DNA from 2 places in the Rossellomorea sp. y25 genome. Region 2 is predicted to be linked to the other one. Evidence: a T-box and tRNA genes for the amino acid it is inferred to sense, from the RefSeq annotation. Region 2 holds a T-box; the other holds one or more tRNA genes.

Region 1 (9,740 bases), 1.1 Mb from region 2:
ACACCAAGTGAACGAAAGATCCTATCTTCTAATTGTATGTTAGACGTTTTAACTAATGCGTCCCTTGCCGATTGTTCTTTATCGATGATCTGTTTCACAACACTTAACAAATCTTCCACAATATCTTCCTCTGACTTACCGAGTGTCGTCTGATTCGAAATCTGGAAGATGTTTCCCAACGCCTCGCTGCCTTCTCCATAAATCCCTCTTACCACCAGACCTAATTGGTTAATGGCAGGAATGATACGATTTAACTGCTGGGTCAGGACCAGACCAGGCAAGTGCATCATGACAGAAGCTCTAAGCCCCGTTCCTACATTGGTAGGACAAGTCGTTAAATATCCATGTTTCTCATCAAAAGCAAAATCAAATTCGCTTTCAAACCAATCATCAATCTGATTCGCTCTCTGTAAAGCTTCCTTCAATTGTAAACCTGGATATAAACACTGTATTCGAATATGATCCTCTTCGTTTACCATTATGCTAATATCTTCTTCACTGGATAAAAGGACAGCCCCATAGTTCGTGTCCTCTGCCAAGTTAGGGCTAATAAGGTGTTTCTCCATCAATACCCTCTTTTGGAGTGGCTGAATCTCACTTGTAGGTAAAAATTCTAATTCACCTAATTTCTTCGGGTATAAAGAGAGCTTATCCTTCACGCGATCCACAATTTCTTTTGCTTCCTCAGAAGAATAAAGAGTAGAGAATCGAAAGTCTGTCAGGTTCCTCGCGAGGCGAACCCGTGAGCTGAGAACAATATCCGAATTCGGTCCCTCTTCATTCATCCAAGAACTAACAGCATTTTGTAAAAATCTCTCTAGACTCATCCTTTATCTCCTCCCTCTTTTTTAACATCTTTCTCCAGGGAGCGAATTTCGTCTCGTATCTCTGCTGCTTTTTCAAACTCTTCATCCGCAATCATCGTTTGCAGTTCTGACTTCAACTGCTGAATTTTTTTCTTCACATGAATGGCCCCGCCCATGCGTTCCGGAACCTTCCCGTGATGCTCCACATTTCCACTATGAACACGTTTTAATAGAGGAGTCAGCTCATCTTTGAACGTCTCATAACAATGAGCACACCCAAATCTTCCCACATTAATGAATTGCTGCAAGGTCATTTTACACTTTTCACACTGTAAAACCTCTGTCTTGGGTATTTCCGCTTCCTTTGCCTGCTTAAATGCAGGGGCTATATTAAGAAGACCTGCCAATAGATTGTTCACTGAGAAGCCGGAAGAAGAATCAAACATAAACATTTCACCCTTATCCTGAGCGCATTGCTCGCATAAATGAACCTCTGTCTTTTCCCCATTTATCACCTTGGTAAAATGAAGGGTTGCAGGTCTTTCATTACACTCTTGACAAATCATCCTACTCACCTCTCAAAACTTACTCGTACTTCAATGTATCCAGCATGGCCCTGAGCATTCTTCCCCTCAATACGTCCCGTTCAGGTAAATCGACCATGATCACCGAACGGTCCATTACGCTCAGCATGATCTTTGCTTCCCGTTCAGAGATAATATCCTCTTCTACTAATCGAAACACAATATCAGCTGCCGTATTCTGGCTGATCGTCTGAGTAATGAGTGCTACCAGCTGGTCAATTAGATGAACTTGATCGTGGGCCTTTACTTTCATAATTCTGATATAGCCCCCGCCACCTCGTTTACTCTCTACTACATACCCTCTTTCTATCGTGAACCGGGTATTGATCACATAATTAATTTGAGAAGGAACACATTGAAACTTATCAGCGATCTCGCTTCTTTTAATCTCGACTATCTCACTTTCACTCAGTTCTAAAACATTCTTTAAATAACGTTCAATGATGTCGGATATGTTCCTCATCAAACCTCCTCCTCATTTTGACTTTGACTATATTTGACTATAATTATACAACCGTGTTTTAAACTTTGCAATTATGAAGTTTGACCTTAGAAGTTTTCCTGTTTTAGGAAGGTTTTAAACGTGAAAATGTGAGTTTGTTGGATAGATTTTAGGAAATGGGGCATTGAGAGGGAGTGTTTTTTTATACGGGGAGGGCAGTGATAAGGGTCGGGAGTTGATTTTTGGAGAGGGGTGGAAGGATGGTCGACCTGTGATGTGATGGAATGGTGAATGGTCTATTGGTGTGATTGAGGAAGAGTGAAAGTTAGTAATTTGGATGGATTACTTACACTAAAAAGTTGGATTTATTGGGAATTAGTTTATCTTTTCAGCTGTATAGAGGAGTGATGTTCAATCCACAATCTCAAAAATTCAAACGACAAAAAAAGCAGCTCCTAAGAGCTACTCTTTTTCATATTTGCCTGGCGACGTCCTACTCTCACAGGGGGAGATCCCCCAACTACCATCGGCGCTGAAGAGCTTAACTTCCGTGTTCGGCATGGGAACGGGTGTGACCTCTTCGCCATTGTCACCAGACGAATTATTCAATTGAAGGATTGTTCCTTCAAAACTAGATAAAGAATTGATGTCAAGAAAGCCGAATACCGACCAATTGTTGTTCATTTAAAAAATGACTCTTTGTGGTTAAGTCCTCGATCGATTAGTATCAGTCAACTCCACATGTCGCCATGCTTCCATCTCTGACCTATCTACCTAGTCATCTTCTAGGGATCTTACTCACATACGTGATGGGAAATCTCATCTCGAGGGGGGCTTCATGCTTAGATGCTTTCAGCACTTATCCCTTCCGCACATAGCTACCCAGCGATGCCTTTGGCAAGACAACTGGTACACCAGCGGTGCGTCCATCCCGGTCCTCTCGTACTAAGGACAGCTCCTCTCAAATTTCCTGCGCCCACGACGGATAGGGACCGAACTGTCTCACGACGTTCTGAACCCAGCTCGCGTACCGCTTTAATGGGCGAACAGCCCAACCCTTGGGACCGACTACAGCCCCAGGATGCGATGAGCCGACATCGAGGTGCCAAACCTCCCCGTCGATGTGGACTCTTGGGGGAGATAAGCCTGTTATCCCCGGGGTAGCTTTTATCCGTTGAGCGATGGCCCTTCCATGCGGAACCACCGGATCACTAAGCCCGACTTTCGTCCCTGCTCGACTTGTAGGTCTCGCAGTCAAGCTCCCTTGTGCCTTTACACTCTGCGAATGATTTCCAACCATTCTGAGGGAACCTTTGGGCGCCTCCGTTACTCTTTAGGAGGCGACCGCCCCAGTCAAACTGCCCACCTGACACTGTCTCCCACCCCGATAAGGGGCGCGGGTTAGAATTTCAATACAGCCAGGGTAGTATCCCACCGATGCCTCCACCGAAGCTGGCGCTCCGGCTTCCAAGGCTCCTACCTATCCTGTACAAGCTGTACCAAAATTCAATATCAGGCTACAGTAAAGCTCCACGGGGTCTTTCCGTCCTGTCGCGGGTAACCTGCATCTTCACAGGTACTATAATTTCACCGAGTCTCTCGTTGAGACAGTGCCCAGATCGTTACGCCTTTCGTGCGGGTCGGAACTTACCCGACAAGGAATTTCGCTACCTTAGGACCGTTATAGTTACGGCCGCCGTTTACTGGGGCTTCGATTCGCACCTTCGCTTGCGCTAAGCACTCCTCTTAACCTTCCAGCACCGGGCAGGCGTCAGCCCCTATACTTCGCCTTACGGCTTCGCAGAGACCTGTGTTTTTGCTAAACAGTCGCCTGGGCCTATTCACTGCGGCTCTCTCGGGCTTGCACCCTACCAGAGCACCCCTTCTCCCGAAGTTACGGGGTCATTTTGCCGAGTTCCTTAACGAGAGTTCTCTCGCTCACCTTAGGATTCTCTCCTCGCCTACCTGTGTCGGTTTGCGGTACGGGCACCTTTTTCCTCGCTAGAGGCTTTTCTTGGCAGTGTGGAATCAGGAACTTCGCTACTATAATTCGCTCGCTATCACAGCTCAGCCTTCACGATGATGGGATTTGCCTCATCATCAGCCTAACTGCTTAGACGCACATATCCAGCAGTGCGCTTACCCTATCCTCCTGCGTCCCCCCATTGCTCAAACGGAAAAGAGGTGGTACAGGAATATCAACCTGTTGTCCATCGTCTACGCCTATCGGCCTCGACTTAGGTCCCGACTAACCCTGAGCGGACGAGCCTTCCTCAGGAAACCTTAGGCATTCGGTGGATGGGATTCTCACCCATCTTTCGCTACTCATACCGGCATTCTCACTTCTAAGCACTCCACCAGTCCTTACGGTCTAGCTTCGCAGTCCTTAGAACGCTCTCCTACCACTGACACCTAGAGGTGTCAATCCACAGCTTCGGTGATACGTTTAGCCCCGGTACATTTTCGGCGCAGAGTCACTCGACCAGTGAGCTATTACGCACTCTTTAAATGGTGGCTGCTTCTAAGCCAACATCCTGGTTGTCTAAGCAACTCCACATCCTTTTCCACTTAACGTATACTTTGGGACCTTAGCTGGTGGTCTGGGCTGTTTCCCTTTCGACTACGGATCTTATCACTCGCAGTCTGACTCCCATGGATAAGTCTTTGGCATTCGGAGTTTGTCTGAATTCGGTAACCCGATGAGGGCCCCTAGTCCAAACAGTGCTCTACCTCCAAGACTCTTACACATGAGGCTAGCCCTAAAGCTATTTCGGAGAGAACCAGCTATCTCCAAGTTCGATTGGAATTTCTCCGCTACCCACACCTCATCCCCGCACTTTTCAACGTGCGTGGGTTCGGACCTCCATTCAGTGTTACCTGAACTTCATCCTGGACATGGGTAGATCACCTGGTTTCGGGTCTACGACCACATACTCATTCGCCCTATTCAGACTCGCTTTCGCTGCGGCTCCGTCTCATCGACTTAACCTTGCATGGGATCGTAACTCGCCGGTTCATTCTACAAAAGGCACGCCATCACCCGTTAACGGGCTCTGACTACTTGTAGGCACACGGTTTCAGGTTCTATTTCACTCCCCTTCCGGGGTGCTTTTCACCTTTCCCTCACGGTACTGGTTCACTATCGGTCACTAGGGAGTATTTAGCCTTGGGAGATGGTCCTCCCAGCTTCCGACGGGATTTCACGTGTCCCGCCGTACTCAGGATCCACTCAAGAGGGAATGAAGTTTCAACTACAGGGTTGTTACCTTCTTTGACGAGCCTTTCCAGACTTCTTCGTCTACTTCATTCCTTTGTAACTCCGTATAGAGTGTCCTACAACCCCAAGAGGCAAGCCTCTTGGTTTGGGCTACATCCCGTTTCGCTCGCCGCTACTCAGGGAATCGCAATTGCTTTCTCTTCCTCCAGGTACTTAGATGTTTCAGTTCCCTGGGTCTGCCTTCCATACTCTATGTATTCAAGTAAGGATATTGTTCCATTACGAACAATGGGTTCCCCCATTCGGAAATCTCTGGATCAAAGCTCACTTACAGCTCCCCAAAGCATATCGGTGTTAGTCCCGTCCTTCGTCGGCTCCTAGTGCCAAGGCATCCACCGTGCGCCCTTCATAACTTAACCGAATTGGTTGTTACATCAGGTTTAAAACCTAAAATGGCGATACTCGGTAATTTCTTGACTATCAATTATATCTTTATCTAGTTTTCAAAGAACAAACACAACTTCTATCTCGTAAGAGATAAAAAATGTTTTGACGGTAATTAAACCATCAAAACTGAACAAAACTTCGACGTGTCAAACGTTTTAGTTAAATCTTCCTTAGAAAGGAGGTGATCCAGCCGCACCTTCCGATACGGCTACCTTGTTACGACTTCACCCCAATCATCTGTCCCACCTTAGGCGGCTGGCTCCAAAAGGTTACCTCACCGACTTCGGGTGTTACAAACTCTCGTGGTGTGACGGGCGGTGTGTACAAGGCCCGGGAACGTATTCACCGCGGCATGCTGATCCGCGATTACTAGCGATTCCAGCTTCATGTAGGCGAGTTGCAGCCTACAATCCGAACTGAGAACGGTTTTATGGGATTGGCTAAACCTCGCGGTCTTGCTGCCCTTTGTACCGTCCATTGTAGCACGTGTGTAGCCCAGGTCATAAGGGGCATGATGATTTGACGTCATCCCCACCTTCCTCCGGTTTGTCACCGGCAGTCATCTTAGAGTGCCCAACTGAATGCTGGCAACTAAGATCAAGGGTTGCGCTCGTTGCGGGACTTAACCCAACATCTCACGACACGAGCTGACGACAACCATGCACCACCTGTCACTCTGTCCCCCGAAGGGGAAAGCCCTATCTCTAGGGTTGTCAGAGGATGTCAAGACCTGGTAAGGTTCTTCGCGTTGCTTCGAATTAAACCACATGCTCCACCGCTTGTGCGGGCCCCCGTCAATTCCTTTGAGTTTCAGTCTTGCGACCGTACTCCCCAGGCGGAGTGCTTAATGCGTTAGCTGCAGCACTAAGGGGCGGAAACCCCCTAACACTTAGCACTCATCGTTTACGGCGTGGACTACCAGGGTATCTAATCCTGTTTGCTCCCCACGCTTTCGCGCCTCAGTGTCAGTTACAGACCAGAAAGTCGCCTTCGCCACTGGTGTTCCTCCAAATATCTACGCATTTCACCGCTACACTTGGAATTCCACTTTCCTCTTCTGCACTCAAGTTCCCCAGTTTCCAATGACCCTCCACGGTTGAGCCGTGGGCTTTCACATCAGACTTAAGAAACCACCTGCGCGCGCTTTACGCCCAATAATTCCGGACAACGCTTGCCACCTACGTATTACCGCGGCTGCTGGCACGTAGTTAGCCGTGGCTTTCTGGTTAGGTACCGTCAAGGTACCGCCCTATTCGAACGGTACTTGTTCTTCCCTAACAACAGAGTTTTACGATCCGAAAACCTTCATCACTCACGCGGCGTTGCTCCGTCAGACTTTCGTCCATTGCGGAAGATTCCCTACTGCTGCCTCCCGTAGGAGTCTGGGCCGTGTCTCAGTCCCAGTGTGGCCGATCACCCTCTCAGGTCGGCTACGCATCGTCGCCTTGGTGAGCCGTTACCTCACCAACTAGCTAATGCGCCGCGGGTCCATCTGTAAGTGATAGCAAGAAGCCATCTTTCAACCTTTCCTCATGCGAGGAAATGAGTTATCCGGTATTAGCCCCGGTTTCCCGGAGTTATCCCAGTCTTACAGGCAGGTTACCCACGTGTTACTCACCCGTCCGCCGCTGACTGATGGGAGCAAGCTCCCATCAATCCGCTCGACTTGCATGTATTAGGCACGCCGCCAGCGTTCGTCCTGAGCCAGGATCAAACTCTCCGATAAAAGTTTGAATAGCTCTTAAAAATAAATCTAGAATTAACGTTGACGTATTGTCTTGTTTTGTTCAGTTTTCAAGGTTCAATGTGTAAGTGCTTCTGTTTGAAGCGACTTGATAATCATATCATTTCCACCCAATCAGTGTCAATGATTTTTTTAAAAATTTTGGTGGAGCCTAGCGGGATCGAACCGCTGACCTCCTGCGTGCAAAGCAGGCGCTCTCCCAGCTGAGCTAAGGCCCCAAATAAGGTGGTCGGGAAGACAGGATTCGAACCTGCGACCCCTTGGTCCCAAACCAAGTGCTCTACCAAGCTGAGCTACTTCCCGATCTATATGGCGCGCCCGAGAGGAGTCGAACCCCTAACCTTTTGATCCGTAGTCAAACGCTCTATCCAATTGAGCTACGGGCGCTAAATATGTTGTTTTCTTCCGAAAAATCAATGGTGCCGAGGACCGGAATCGAACCGGTACGGTAGTCACCTACCGCAGGATTTTAAGTCCTGTGCGTCTGCCAGTTCCGCCACCCCGGCAAAATTTTCTGGAGCGGAAGACGGGATTCGAACCCGCGACCCCCACCTTGGCAAGGTGGTGTTCTACCACTGAACTACTTCCGCGAAATATAATGGTGCGGGTGAAGGGACTTGAACCCCCACGCCTTGCGGCGCCAGATCCTAAGTCTGGTGCGTCTGCCAATTCCGCCACACCCGCATGTATGATTGATATTTTGCTAATGCAAAAATCAATGGTGAGCCATGAAGGACTCGAACCTTCGACCCTCTGATTAAAAGTCAGATGCTCTACCAACTGAGCTAATGGCTCCCAAAATATAATGAGACAAAATAAAAAAACCAATGGTGCCGGCAAGAGGACTTGAACCCCCAACCTACTGATTACAAGTCAGTTGCTCTACCAGTTGAGCTACACCGGCATATTGAATTATTCATAAAAAAATGGTGGAGGATGACGGGATCGAACCGCCGACCCTCTGCTTGTAAGGCAGATGCTCTCCCAGCTGAGCTAATCCTCCGAAATATATATCGCCTGGCGACGTCCTACTCTCACAGGGGGAGATCCCCCAACTACCATCGGCGCTGAAGAGCTTAACTTCCGTGTTCGGCATGGGAACGGGTGTGACCTCTTCGCCATTGTCACCAGACGAATTATTCAATTGAAGGATTGTTCCTTCAAAACTAGATAAAGAATTGATGTCAAGAAAGCCGAATACCGACCAATTGTTGTTCATTTAAAAAATGACTCTTTGTGGTTAAGTCCTCGATCGATTAGTATCAGTCAACTCCACATGTCGCCATGCTTCCATCTCTGACCTATCTACCTAGTCATCTTCTAGGGATCTTACTCACATACGTGATGGGAAATCTCATCTCGAGGGGGGCTTCATGCTTAGATGCTTTCAGCACTTATCCCTTCCGCACATAGCTACCCAGCGATGCCTTTGGCAAGACAACTGGTACACCAGCGGTGCGTCCATCCCGGTCCTCTCGTACTAAGGACAGCTCCTCTCAAATTTCCTGCGCCCACGACGGATAGGGACCGAACTGTCTCACGACGTTCTGAACCCAGCTCGCGTACCGCTTTAATGGGCGAACAGCCCAACCCTTGGGACCGACTACAGCCCCAGGATGCGATGAGCCGACATCGAGGTGCCAAACCTCCCCGTCGATGTGGACTCTTGGGGGAGATAAGCCTGTTATCCCCGGGGTAGCTTTTATCCGTTGAGCGATGGCCCTTCCATGCGGAACCACCGGATCACTAAGCCCGACTTTCGTCCCTGCTCGACTTGTAGGTCTCGCAGTCAAGCTCCCTTGTGCCTTTACACTCTGCGAATGATTTCCAACCATTCTGAGGGAACCTTTGGGCGCCTCCGTTACTCTTTAGGAGGCGACCGCCCCAGTCAAACTGCCCACCTGACACTGTCTCCCACCCCGATAAGGGGCGCGGGTTAGAATTTCAATACAGCCAGGGTAGTATCCCACCGATGCCTCCACCGAAGCTGGCGCTCCGGCTTCCAAGGCTCCTACCTATCCTGTACAAGCTGTACCAAAATTCAATATCAGGCTACAGTAAAGCTCCACGGGGTCTTTCCGTCCTGTCGCGGGTAACCTGCATCTTCACAGGTACTATAATTTCACCGAGTCTCTCGTTGAGACAGTGCCCAGATCGTTACGCCTTTCGTGCGGGTCGGAACTTACCCGACAAGGAATTTCGCTACCTTAGGACCGTTATAGTTACGGCCGCCGTTTACTGGGGCTTCGATTCGCACCTTCGCTTGCGCTAAGCACTCCTCTTAACCTTCCAGCACCGGGCAGGCGTCAGCCCCTATACTTCGCCTTACGGCTTCGCAGAGACCTGTGTTTTTGCTAAACAGTCGCCTGGGCCTATTCACTGCGGCTCTCTCGGGCTTGCACCCTACCAGAGCACCCCTTCTCCCGAAGTTACGGGGTCATTTTGCCGAGTTCCTTAACGAGAGTTCTCTCGCTCACCTTAGGATTCTCTCCTCGCCTAC
Region 2 (9,740 bases):
AAACGCCGGTGAGTGTATGTGCTACTATAAATATATATGTTCACTTGCAAAATAAAGGGAGGCAAGGAAATGAGCAGCTTGTTAAAAAAGGTATCCGTCGAAATGATCGAAATCATTCTTGAGAACGCTTTCGAATGGTTGGTCGTCGTTGATAACGAAGGTACGATCATCTACATAAATGATAATTACTGTCGCTTTCTCGAAGTCGAGCGGGATAAAGCGATTGGTTCACATGTAACTAACGTCATCGAAAACACACGTATGCATATTGTTGCGGACGGCGGTAAAGAGGAAGTGGCAGACCTTCAATATATAAAAGGAAACTATATGATCGCCAATCGTATTCCGATCCGGGTTGATGGTAAAGTGATAGGAGCATTTGGATCGGTGATCTTCCGGGACACGAGTGAATGGATGCAAATGAGTTCTCACGTGAAGAACATGATGTCTAAAATTCAAAGCTATATTCAAGATATCAATAGCGGTGTGAAATACACGCTGAATGACATCATTGGTGAATCACCTGGTATGAATGAGCTGAAAGACAAAGCTCAAATGATCGCTCCCAGTGATATCTCCGTCCTCATCAGGGGGGAAAGTGGAACGGGTAAGGAACTGTTCGCTCACAGTATTCACCAGCTTAGTGAAAGAAGCGGACAACCCTTTATTAAAGTGAACTGTGCAGCGATTCCAGAGCAGCTTCTGGAATCAGAGCTATTCGGTTACGAAGAGGGTGCTTTTACAGGTGCGAAAAAAGGTGGTAAGAAAGGAAAGTTTCAGCTGGCTCATAAGGGAACTCTGTTTCTGGATGAAATAGGGGACATGCCTCTCAACATGCAGGCGAAGCTTCTCAGGGTTTTACAGGAAGGGGAAGTCGAGGCAGTCGGTTCAAACCGTGTTCAACATGTAGATGTCCGTATTGTTGCCGCCACGAACCGTCCCCTTGAAATAATGATGGAAGAAAAGCGATTTCGAAGTGATCTATATTATCGTATTAACGTCGTGCCTTTTCAAATTCCTCCTCTCCGTGAACGGAAGGAAGATATCGAAACCCTGGCAGCCTTTTTTTTGGAAAAATCCACAAAATCGTCGGGGAAACGGGTTCAAGGCTTCGAAAGCGATGTGATGCAGATATTTCTTTCCTATAGCTGGCCGGGGAATCTCCGTGAGTTAGAGAATGTCATTAATGCATCCACCTATTTATCTAATGGAAGCAAGATTTCTCTTCAGTCACTACCTTCATATATGAAGGCAGGAAATTTATATGATGTAGGATCCAAAACATTAAGAGAAATCCTCGAAGAAACGGAGAAATCCGTGTTGACACAAAGCCTGCAAACCCATCAGCATGATAAACGAAAGGTTGCAGAGTCTTTAGGGATAAGCAAATCAAGCATGTATGAGAAATTAAATAAATATCAGCTTCTATGATAATGGTAAAGATAGTCCGGAAATGTGGAAAGAAGTCCATATTTCCGGACTCTTTTGATTTTAATGTAAATATGTACATTTCGTGTCTTGAATATTGAAATTGTCCAGAATTTCGGAATTTATAAAAAATGTAAGTATGAAAATGAATGAGTTACCAGTAATCTGAAAGTTGGCACAATTATTGCATGGATTATGTTTGAAAGTATTTTATGGAAGGGAGAGCAGAAGTCTGAATAAAAATGTAAACGATTTCATTTTGTGGTGATCATCTCTAGAGAACAAAGGGGGAAATATCATGTTAAGCATGATCGGTCTTATTGGAGGACTTATTTTATTAATCTTTTTAACGATGAGGGGCATGAACATATTGATTGTTGGTCCCATATCGGCATTGTTCGTCGCGGTGTTAAGCGGAATGCCGCTCTTTCCACAATTGGCGGCTGAAGGGGAAGCCAATCTGGTAACCAATTATATGTCTGGATTCACAAGCTTTGTCGCCGCTTGGTATCTAATGTTCTTATTGGGTGCTGTTTTCGGAAAAGTAATGGAAGATAGCGGTGCAGCGGATAGTGTTTCCCGTTTTGTTGTAGAGAAAATGGGAATGAAATACGCAGTACTCGCCATTGTTGCAGCCTGTGCCGTTTTAACATATGGAGGAGTCAGTCTCTTCGTTGTAGCATTCTCCGTTTATCCTATGGCTGTTAGTTTATTTAAACAAGCTGACCTGCCACGCCGTTTCATTCCTGCGGCATTAGCATTTGGATCGGTCACGTTCACGATGACATCTGCAGGTTCACCGGAGATCCAAAACTGGATTCCGATTGAATATCTTGGTACGACACCATATGCAGGCTGGGAGGTCAGCTTGATCGTTGCCGTGTTTATGGCTGTCTTTGGCTACTGGTGGTTAAAGCGTATGATCACCAAAGCAGTCAATAAAGGAGAGAAGTTCCATTCACGTGAAGAAGATCCGGTCATTGATGAAGGAAGACCCCTGCCTAACCCGTTCATGGGGTTGGTTCCATTATTAGTCGTCCTTATTCTGGCTTTCACTTTCCACGATTCTTTAAAACAATCAGCACTTATCATTGCCCTGTTAGGTGGTGTGATTTCTGCTTACGTGTTAAATCGCAAATATTTCAAAGGCTTCTGGGGTGCTGTTTCCGAGGGTACGGTTGGAGCATTGATCGCCATCGGTAACACAGCGGCTGTTGTTGGATTCGGAGGAGTGGCCAAAGCTGTTCCGGCCTTCAGTACCGCGGTAGAGGTCATGACGAATATTCCTGGATCTCCATTGATCGGTGGAGCAATCGCCGTCAGTGTAATAGCAGGGATGACTGGTTCGGCTTCCGGTGGTCAAGCGATCGCATTGCCGATCCTCGCACCTCACTATGTTGATATGGGTGTGAATCCTGAAGCCCTTCACCGGGTAGTGGCGATATCTTCAGGAGCACTGGATTCATTGCCGCACAATGGATATGTCGTAACGACGATCCGCTCAATCTGTAATGAATCACATGGAGAAGCGTATGGGGCGGTTGGTGCAGTTACGGTCATTGTCCCACTGATCGGTTTAGCTTTAGCGATTCTTTTATTCTCATTTGGCGTAGGGATCTAAGAAAGGAGTATCATCATGGTTGAAAATAAAGTTGTTTTCATAACAGGGGCAGCGCAAGGGATCGGTTTCGAAATCGGAAAAGAATTCGCTGCTAATGGAGCAAAGGTCGTACTGACGGATCTGCAGGAAGATGCCGTTCAAAAAGCCTCAGATACCCTTAAGAGAGAAGGATATGAAGTACTCGGATTACGCTGTGACGTGACATCGGAATCCGAATTAAAAGGGGCAATCGCTAAAACCGTGGATCACTACGGCAAGCTGGATGTATTAATCAATAATGCAGGCCTTCAACATGTATCCCATATTGAAGAGTTCCCGACTGAAAAATTCGAACTTCTCATAAAAGTCATGCTGACCGCACCATTTATCGCGATCAAGCATGCCCTGCCTCACATGAAGGAGCAGGGGGAGGGACGGATCATCAACATGGCGTCCATTAATGGATTAGTCGGTTTTTCCGGAAAAGCAGCCTATAATTCTGCCAAACACGGAGTCATCGGCCTGACGAAGGTAGCGGCTTTGGAAGCGGCACAACATGGAATCACCGTCAATGCGGTTTGTCCCGGATACGTGGACACTCCGCTGGTTCGCAATCAGCTGGGGGACCTTGCCAAAACGCGCAATATCCCCTTTGAAAGAGTGATAGAAGAAGTCATCTATCCTCTCGTACCGCAGAGAAGATTACTCGATGTCAAAGAAATTGCAGACTATACCATGTTCCTATGCAGTGATGCAGCAAAGGGAATTACCGGTCAGGCAGTCGTCTTGGACGGAGGGTATACGATCCAATAGCTTGGTGAAAGAGAAACGACCTTTTAGGAGGTCGTTTCTTTATTGGGTGAGGTTGATGTGACGGCGATTCTGGTGAGTTAGAATTGGAAAAAAACGTAAATCGGATGGATTTTTGATGAAAACGGCTGGATTATCTTCGATTTCGGCTGGATTCTTGGTCAAAACGGCCGGATTATCTTCGGTTTCGGCTGGATTCTTCGTCAAAACGGCTGGATTTTTCTTGATAGCGGCTGGATTCTTCATCAAATCGGTCGGATCTTTCAGAAGCTACTTGATTCTTCTCGGAAACGGCCTGATTTTCATCAAAGAGGACCAAATTTACTCGTGAGCGTCACCTGTAATCCCATATTATTTAATAAAATGGCAATAATCTCATCCATTATTCAACAATAGGCTTGCGCTTCTGTATATTTTTCACTAAAATAGTGAATACATATATTGTTTACCTATATCGAAACGTTGATCAGGAGTAGTAATGACGGTCTTCTGTCGTAGAGAGTTGACGGGTGGTGAAAGTCAACCAGAAGCATCATGAACTCGCCTGCTGAGTTGCAAGTGTGAACCATAGTAAGACTTGCCGTTTTCCGCGTTAAGGATGAATGAAGCTGAGTGCGCGTACACTAATGTGGGTGGTACCGCGGGAGAATGTTAATACAAACTCTCGTCCCAAATATTTATTTGGGATGAGGGTTTTTTTATTTTTTTCAAAAAGAAGGGAAGTACCCTTACGACCTTTCGAATGACAATTAAAGGAGGATCTCAATATGAGTTTTAATCATAGAAGTGTTGAGACAAAATGGCAGCAGTATTGGGAAGAAAACAAAACGTTCAAGGCGACTGAAGACGAAGGAAAATCCAATTTCTACGCGCTGGATATGTTCCCGTATCCATCAGGCGCCGGTCTTCACGTAGGACATCCGGAAGGGTTTACGGCGACAGACATCCTTTCCCGCATGAAGCGCATGCAAGGGTATAACGTCCTTCATCCGATGGGATGGGATGCATTCGGTTTACCGGCTGAGCAATATGCCCTTGATACAGGCAATGACCCGGCAGAATTCACTCAAAAAAATATCGATACGTTCCGTCGGCAAATCAAGTCACTTGGTTTCTCATATGACTGGGACCGTGAAGTCAATACGACAGATCCCGGCTACTACAAGTGGACGCAATGGATCTTCACGAAGCTTTATGAAAAAGGCTTGGCCTATGTGGATGAGGTTGCCGTCAACTGGTGTCCTGCACTTGGAACCGTGCTTGCCAATGAAGAGGTCATCGACGGGAAAAGTGAACGCGGTGGTCATCCAGTAGAACGCCGTCCGATGAAACAGTGGATGCTGAAGATCACGGCTTATGCCGATCGCCTTGTGGAAGACCTTGAAGAGGTTGATTGGCCGGAAAGCATCAAAGACATGCAGCGTAACTGGATCGGTCGCTCAGAAGGAGCAGAAGTGAACTTTACCATCGATGGTCATGACAAATCATTCGATGTCTTCACGACGCGTCCGGATACGATCTTCGGTGCGACATATGCGGTTCTGGCACCTGAGCATCCGTTTGTAGCAGAAATCACAACGGACGAACAACGCTCGAAAGTGAATGAGTATATCGACAAGATCAAGTCGAAAAGTGATCTTGAACGTACAGATTTGGCAAAAGAAAAAACAGGTGTCTTCACCGGGGCTTATGCCATCAATCCGGCGAACGGCGAGAAAATGCCGATCTGGATCGCTGATTATGTTCTCATGAGCTACGGTTCCGGTGCGATTATGGCGGTTCCTGCCCATGACGAACGGGATTATGAGTTTGCGAAAGAGTTCGATCTTCCAATCGTGGAAGTCGTCGCTGGAGGAAACATTGAGAAAGAAGCGTATACAGGTGACGGTGATCATGTGAATTCCGGTTTCCTTGATGGACTTGGGAAGGAAGAAGCGATTACCAAAGCGATTTCTTGGTTAGAAGAGAAAAATATCGGAACGAAGAAAGTGACATACCGCCTTCGGGACTGGTTGTTCAGCCGTCAGCGTTATTGGGGCGAGCCGATTCCTGTCATCCATTGGGAAGACGGTACGACAACGACGGTTCCGGAGAGTGAGCTTCCTCTTGTCCTACCGAAGACGACGGAAATCAAACCGTCCGGAACAGGTGAATCTCCACTTGCGAACATCAGTGAATGGGTGAACGTCGAGGATCCTGAAACAGGCAAAAAAGGCCGTCGTGAAACAAACACGATGCCACAATGGGCAGGCAGCTGCTGGTACTACATTCGTTATATCGATCCACATAACGAAGAAGCCCTTGCCGATGCGAAGAAAATGCAGGAGTGGCTTCCGGTCGATACCTATATCGGAGGAGCCGAGCATGCGGTCCTTCACTTGCTGTATGCACGTTTCTGGCATAAGTTCCTTTATGATATCGGTGTAGTACCAACGAAAGAGCCATTCCAGAAGCTATTCAACCAAGGAATGATCCTCGGGGAAAACAATGAAAAAATGAGTAAATCAAAAGGGAATGTCGTGAATCCGGATGAGGTGGTGGAATCTCACGGTGCCGATACCCTTCGTCTATATGAAATGTTCATGGGACCACTGGAAGCATCCATTGCCTGGAGCACAAACGGCCTTGACGGAGCCCGCCGCTTCCTGGACCGTGTATGGCGCCTGCTTGTCGAGGAGGATGGCTCACTATCCTCTAAAGTGACGGATGCACCAAACAGTGACCTTGATAAAACGTATAACCAAACCGTTAAGAAAGTGACAGAAGACTATGAGGGTCTTCGTTTCAACACAGGGATTTCCCAGCTGATGGTATTCATCAATGATGCCTACAAGGCGGACACTCTTCCGAAGGATTACGTAGAAGGATTCATCAAGCTTCTTTCTCCGATCGCTCCGCATATGACAGAAGAACTTTGGAGCAAGCTTGGTCACGAAGGAACGATTTCCTACGAAGCATGGCCGACATTCGATGAGTCGAAGCTAGTGGACAACGAAGTCGAAATCGTCCTTCAAGTGAACGGAAAAGTGAAAGCAAAAGTCATGATCCCCCGCGATATGAACAAAGAGGATCTTGAAAAAACAGCCATGGAAAACGATGAAATCAAAAGCCAAATCGAAGGCAAAACCATCCGCAAAGTCATTGCCGTACCTGGCAAACTAGTGAACATCGTAGCCAACTAATATTTATGAATATTTATGAGGGACGGACCTTGAACTGAATCTGATTGTTAGGAAATGCTATCAATCGGGGATTCTGTATTTCACCAAGGTCCGTCCCTCCTTTCTATTTAGAAGGACGGACTACTATATGGGCCGGGTTTTAAGCGCAAATCGCTTTATATCAGTATTCCGTTGAGGTCCGTCCCTCTTTTTAGTCCCCATGTTTCGATCTGATATTTTTGTTTGGGAGACGGGCTTTGGTATAATCATGGTGAATGAATGAAGAAAGGAAGATGACAATGGAAACGATTAAAACGATTACAACTGATGAGTTAGAAAAGAAGTTGAAAAATGGTGAAGATCTGCTTCTCGTGGATGTTCGTGAAGATGAAGAAGTGGCAGAGGGAATGATTCCTGGAGCGAAGCATATCAAAATGGGTGAAATTCCTGAGTCACTTGATCAATTTGATAAAGACAAAGAGTACATCTTTATCTGCCGTTCAGGGAACCGCAGTGGAAATGTCGCTCACTACATGCAGGAACAAGGCTATAAAGTGGTGAACATGGAAGGCGGCATGATGAACTGGGCTGGGGAGACAGCAGAGAAATAATGGTTTTTTATGTGAAGCACGTTCCCTGTTTTTAAGGGAACGTGCTTTTTTGAACAAATGCTTATTATATTAGGTTGTTTAATAGTTAACCTATTTTAATCATGTTTTTTACTCGTATCATATTCAGACAATGCAACAGCAATTTTATCTTCAATATCTCTTAGATTACTAGCCATAAAGTTATTTAATATAATGGAAAATACAAGATCCTTTCCATCTTTAGTAGTCACAAAGCCGGAAAGTGAGGTAGCTCCTGTAATTGTTCCTGTTTTGGCTTTTACATTGCCTTCAGCAAGGGTTCCCTTCATACGGTTTCTCAAGGTGCCTCCCTCCAGGCGATTGCTTGCACCTGCAATTGGAAGAGAGTTTAGATAAACTGGGTACCAGTCCTCTTTTTGAACAGTGTAAAGTAACAGTGACAACTCATTTGCCGGAATATTCGTTACATGGGATATACCAGAGCCATCTCGAATTCGCATGGTATCTGTATTTAATCCACGCATTGAAATGTAGTCTTCAAGCACTTCAAGTCCTTTTTCCCAACTACCATCATGATGAACTACCCGTCCCATTTCTTTCACCAACGTTTCAGCGATTGTATTGTTACTTAGCTTCATGAAGGGAACCATTAATTCAGAAAGTGGCATGGACTCTCTTGTAAACAGTACTTCAGCATCTGCTGGAGTTTTTCCGTATTCACCCTGATGTTGTTTGACATGGACTCCTGCTTGTACAAGTGATTTCTTGAACAAATCCAGTGCATAACCAGTAGGTTCCCAAAGCGTCACCCAAGATCGGGCAGTTGAACTATTTACCGGTATAGAACCTTCTACCACAATATTGTTGGACCCATGTTCTCGAGAAACGCTGATCGATCGTGTTCCGCTTTCGATGGTTTTCGTTTTGTTGATGATGGTCGGATAGTTTGTCTCAGGAGAAAGTTTAATGTCTGCTGGCTGCCCTGCTTGTGTAGGGGAAGTTTCAACGATGACGGTACCAGCATCATAATCCGAATCAGGTGAAGCTGTTAGCGCTGAGATTTGAGCACCGTAATAATACGATTCATCATTCCAGATCATATCTTCAGAAAGCCTGACCGAGTTATACCAACTGTCGTCTGCAATAATATTCCCCTGGATTGTTTCGATATGATTGGACTTTAAGAATGCCGCCATCTTGTCAAAATCCTCTTTTAAAAGCGTAGGGTCACCTTTTCCTTTTAGGTATAGGTTTCCTTTTAAGACATTGCCCACAATCTTTCCATCGGTTAGTACTTCTGTTTTAAATGTGTAATCAGGCCCAAGGGTATGAAGAGCAGCAGCTGCAGTAAGAAGCTTCATATTAGAGGCAGTTTTCAAACGTATATCTCCTAAGCGATCAAGAATAATTTCACCACTTTCAGCATCACGCACACTGACCGAACCAATAGCTCCATTTAAGCGTTCATCTGCTAGTATATCGTGAATTTGCTGCTCTAGATCTGCATTATCAATTGATGCGTTTACTTTTGTAGGAGTCTCAGTTGAGTGAAAGGGGGTCAAGATGAGGGTGAAAAGAAATAAAATTGCTAGTAAACGGTTCCTGGTTAATTGTAACTGGTTCATTTAAATCCCTCCTAAATGGCTAATGCACTAATATTAAATGAAAATTGAGAAAATTATAATATATTTGCAGTATTTATACAAAAAATGAATATATTGTCATATTATACGCTGCTAAAAAGGGATAGAATATGTAACCTTTCTCATAGTTGGACTCTTCTAAGTCACAATGAAGGAAGTTTGGGGCTTTTTTTGTTAATAGGGTAGAAATTTGATACTAATCAAGTCACTATTAAGTGTTTCAGTTGAGATTAAGCAATCTTTAGAATCCCTGAACCCGATTAATGGTGAAAGTAGGGTATTTTATCAGCGAAATACAAGATATATCAGCGGAATTTTCATTTTATCAGCGAAATCCGAGATATATCAGCGAAATCGACAATATAACAGCGAAATCAAAAAAACCCCCACAATTCGTAACCCCCCACTAAATCCAAAAGAAATAACCCTTCAATAGTTTGAATACCAACTATTCTGACAATACTAATACCAAAAACAATCCGGGAGGGGATTCCGTGATCCAGGTTAA

The links. A T-box is a leader RNA that pairs with one kind of tRNA and senses whether it is charged. The one in region 2 lies ahead of leuS (leucine--tRNA ligase), so its partner is inferred to be a tRNA-Leu.
Region 1: it has a tRNA-Leu gene. The T-box ahead of leuS (leucine--tRNA ligase) is inferred to sense a tRNA for this amino acid. The anticodon was not compared.

What each region holds. Positions count from the first base shown of each region.
Region 1 is NZ_CP145886.1:102,634-112,373, reverse strand. Features, by position in the region: gene AAEM60_RS00585 (protein arginine kinase) at 1-827, opposite strand, end outside; gene AAEM60_RS00580 (UvrB/UvrC motif-containing protein) at 824-1,372, opposite strand; gene AAEM60_RS00575 (CtsR family transcriptional regulator) at 1,392-1,853, opposite strand; rRNA gene rrf (5S ribosomal RNA) at 2,313-2,429, opposite strand; rRNA gene AAEM60_RS00565 (23S ribosomal RNA) at 2,534-5,468, opposite strand; rRNA gene AAEM60_RS00560 (16S ribosomal RNA) at 5,671-7,222, opposite strand; tRNA gene AAEM60_RS00555 (tRNA-Ala) at 7,383-7,458, opposite strand; tRNA gene AAEM60_RS00550 (tRNA-Pro) at 7,467-7,543, opposite strand; tRNA gene AAEM60_RS00545 (tRNA-Arg) at 7,551-7,627, opposite strand; tRNA gene AAEM60_RS00540 (tRNA-Leu) at 7,658-7,746, opposite strand; tRNA gene AAEM60_RS00535 (tRNA-Gly) at 7,756-7,830, opposite strand; tRNA gene AAEM60_RS00530 (tRNA-Leu) at 7,840-7,924, opposite strand; tRNA gene AAEM60_RS00525 (tRNA-Lys) at 7,960-8,035, opposite strand; tRNA gene AAEM60_RS00520 (tRNA-Thr) at 8,069-8,144, opposite strand; tRNA gene AAEM60_RS00515 (tRNA-Val) at 8,168-8,243, opposite strand; rRNA gene rrf (5S ribosomal RNA) at 8,256-8,372, opposite strand; rRNA gene AAEM60_RS00505 (23S ribosomal RNA) at 8,477-9,740, opposite strand, start outside.
Region 2 is NZ_CP145886.1:3,631,712-3,641,451, reverse strand. Features, by position in the region: gene AAEM60_RS18325 (sigma 54-interacting transcriptional regulator) at 70-1,431, shown strand; gene AAEM60_RS18320 (SLC13 family permease) at 1,727-3,049, shown strand; gene AAEM60_RS18315 (3-hydroxybutyrate dehydrogenase) at 3,065-3,841, shown strand; gene AAEM60_RS18310 (hypothetical protein) at 3,957-4,169, shown strand; T-box leader at 4,292-4,513, shown strand; gene leuS (leucine--tRNA ligase) at 4,606-7,020, shown strand; gene AAEM60_RS18300 (rhodanese-like domain-containing protein) at 7,299-7,610, shown strand; gene dacB (D-alanyl-D-alanine carboxypeptidase/D-alanyl-D-alanine-endopeptidase) at 7,706-9,214, opposite strand; gene AAEM60_RS18290 (sporulation protein Cse60) at 9,727-9,740, shown strand, end outside.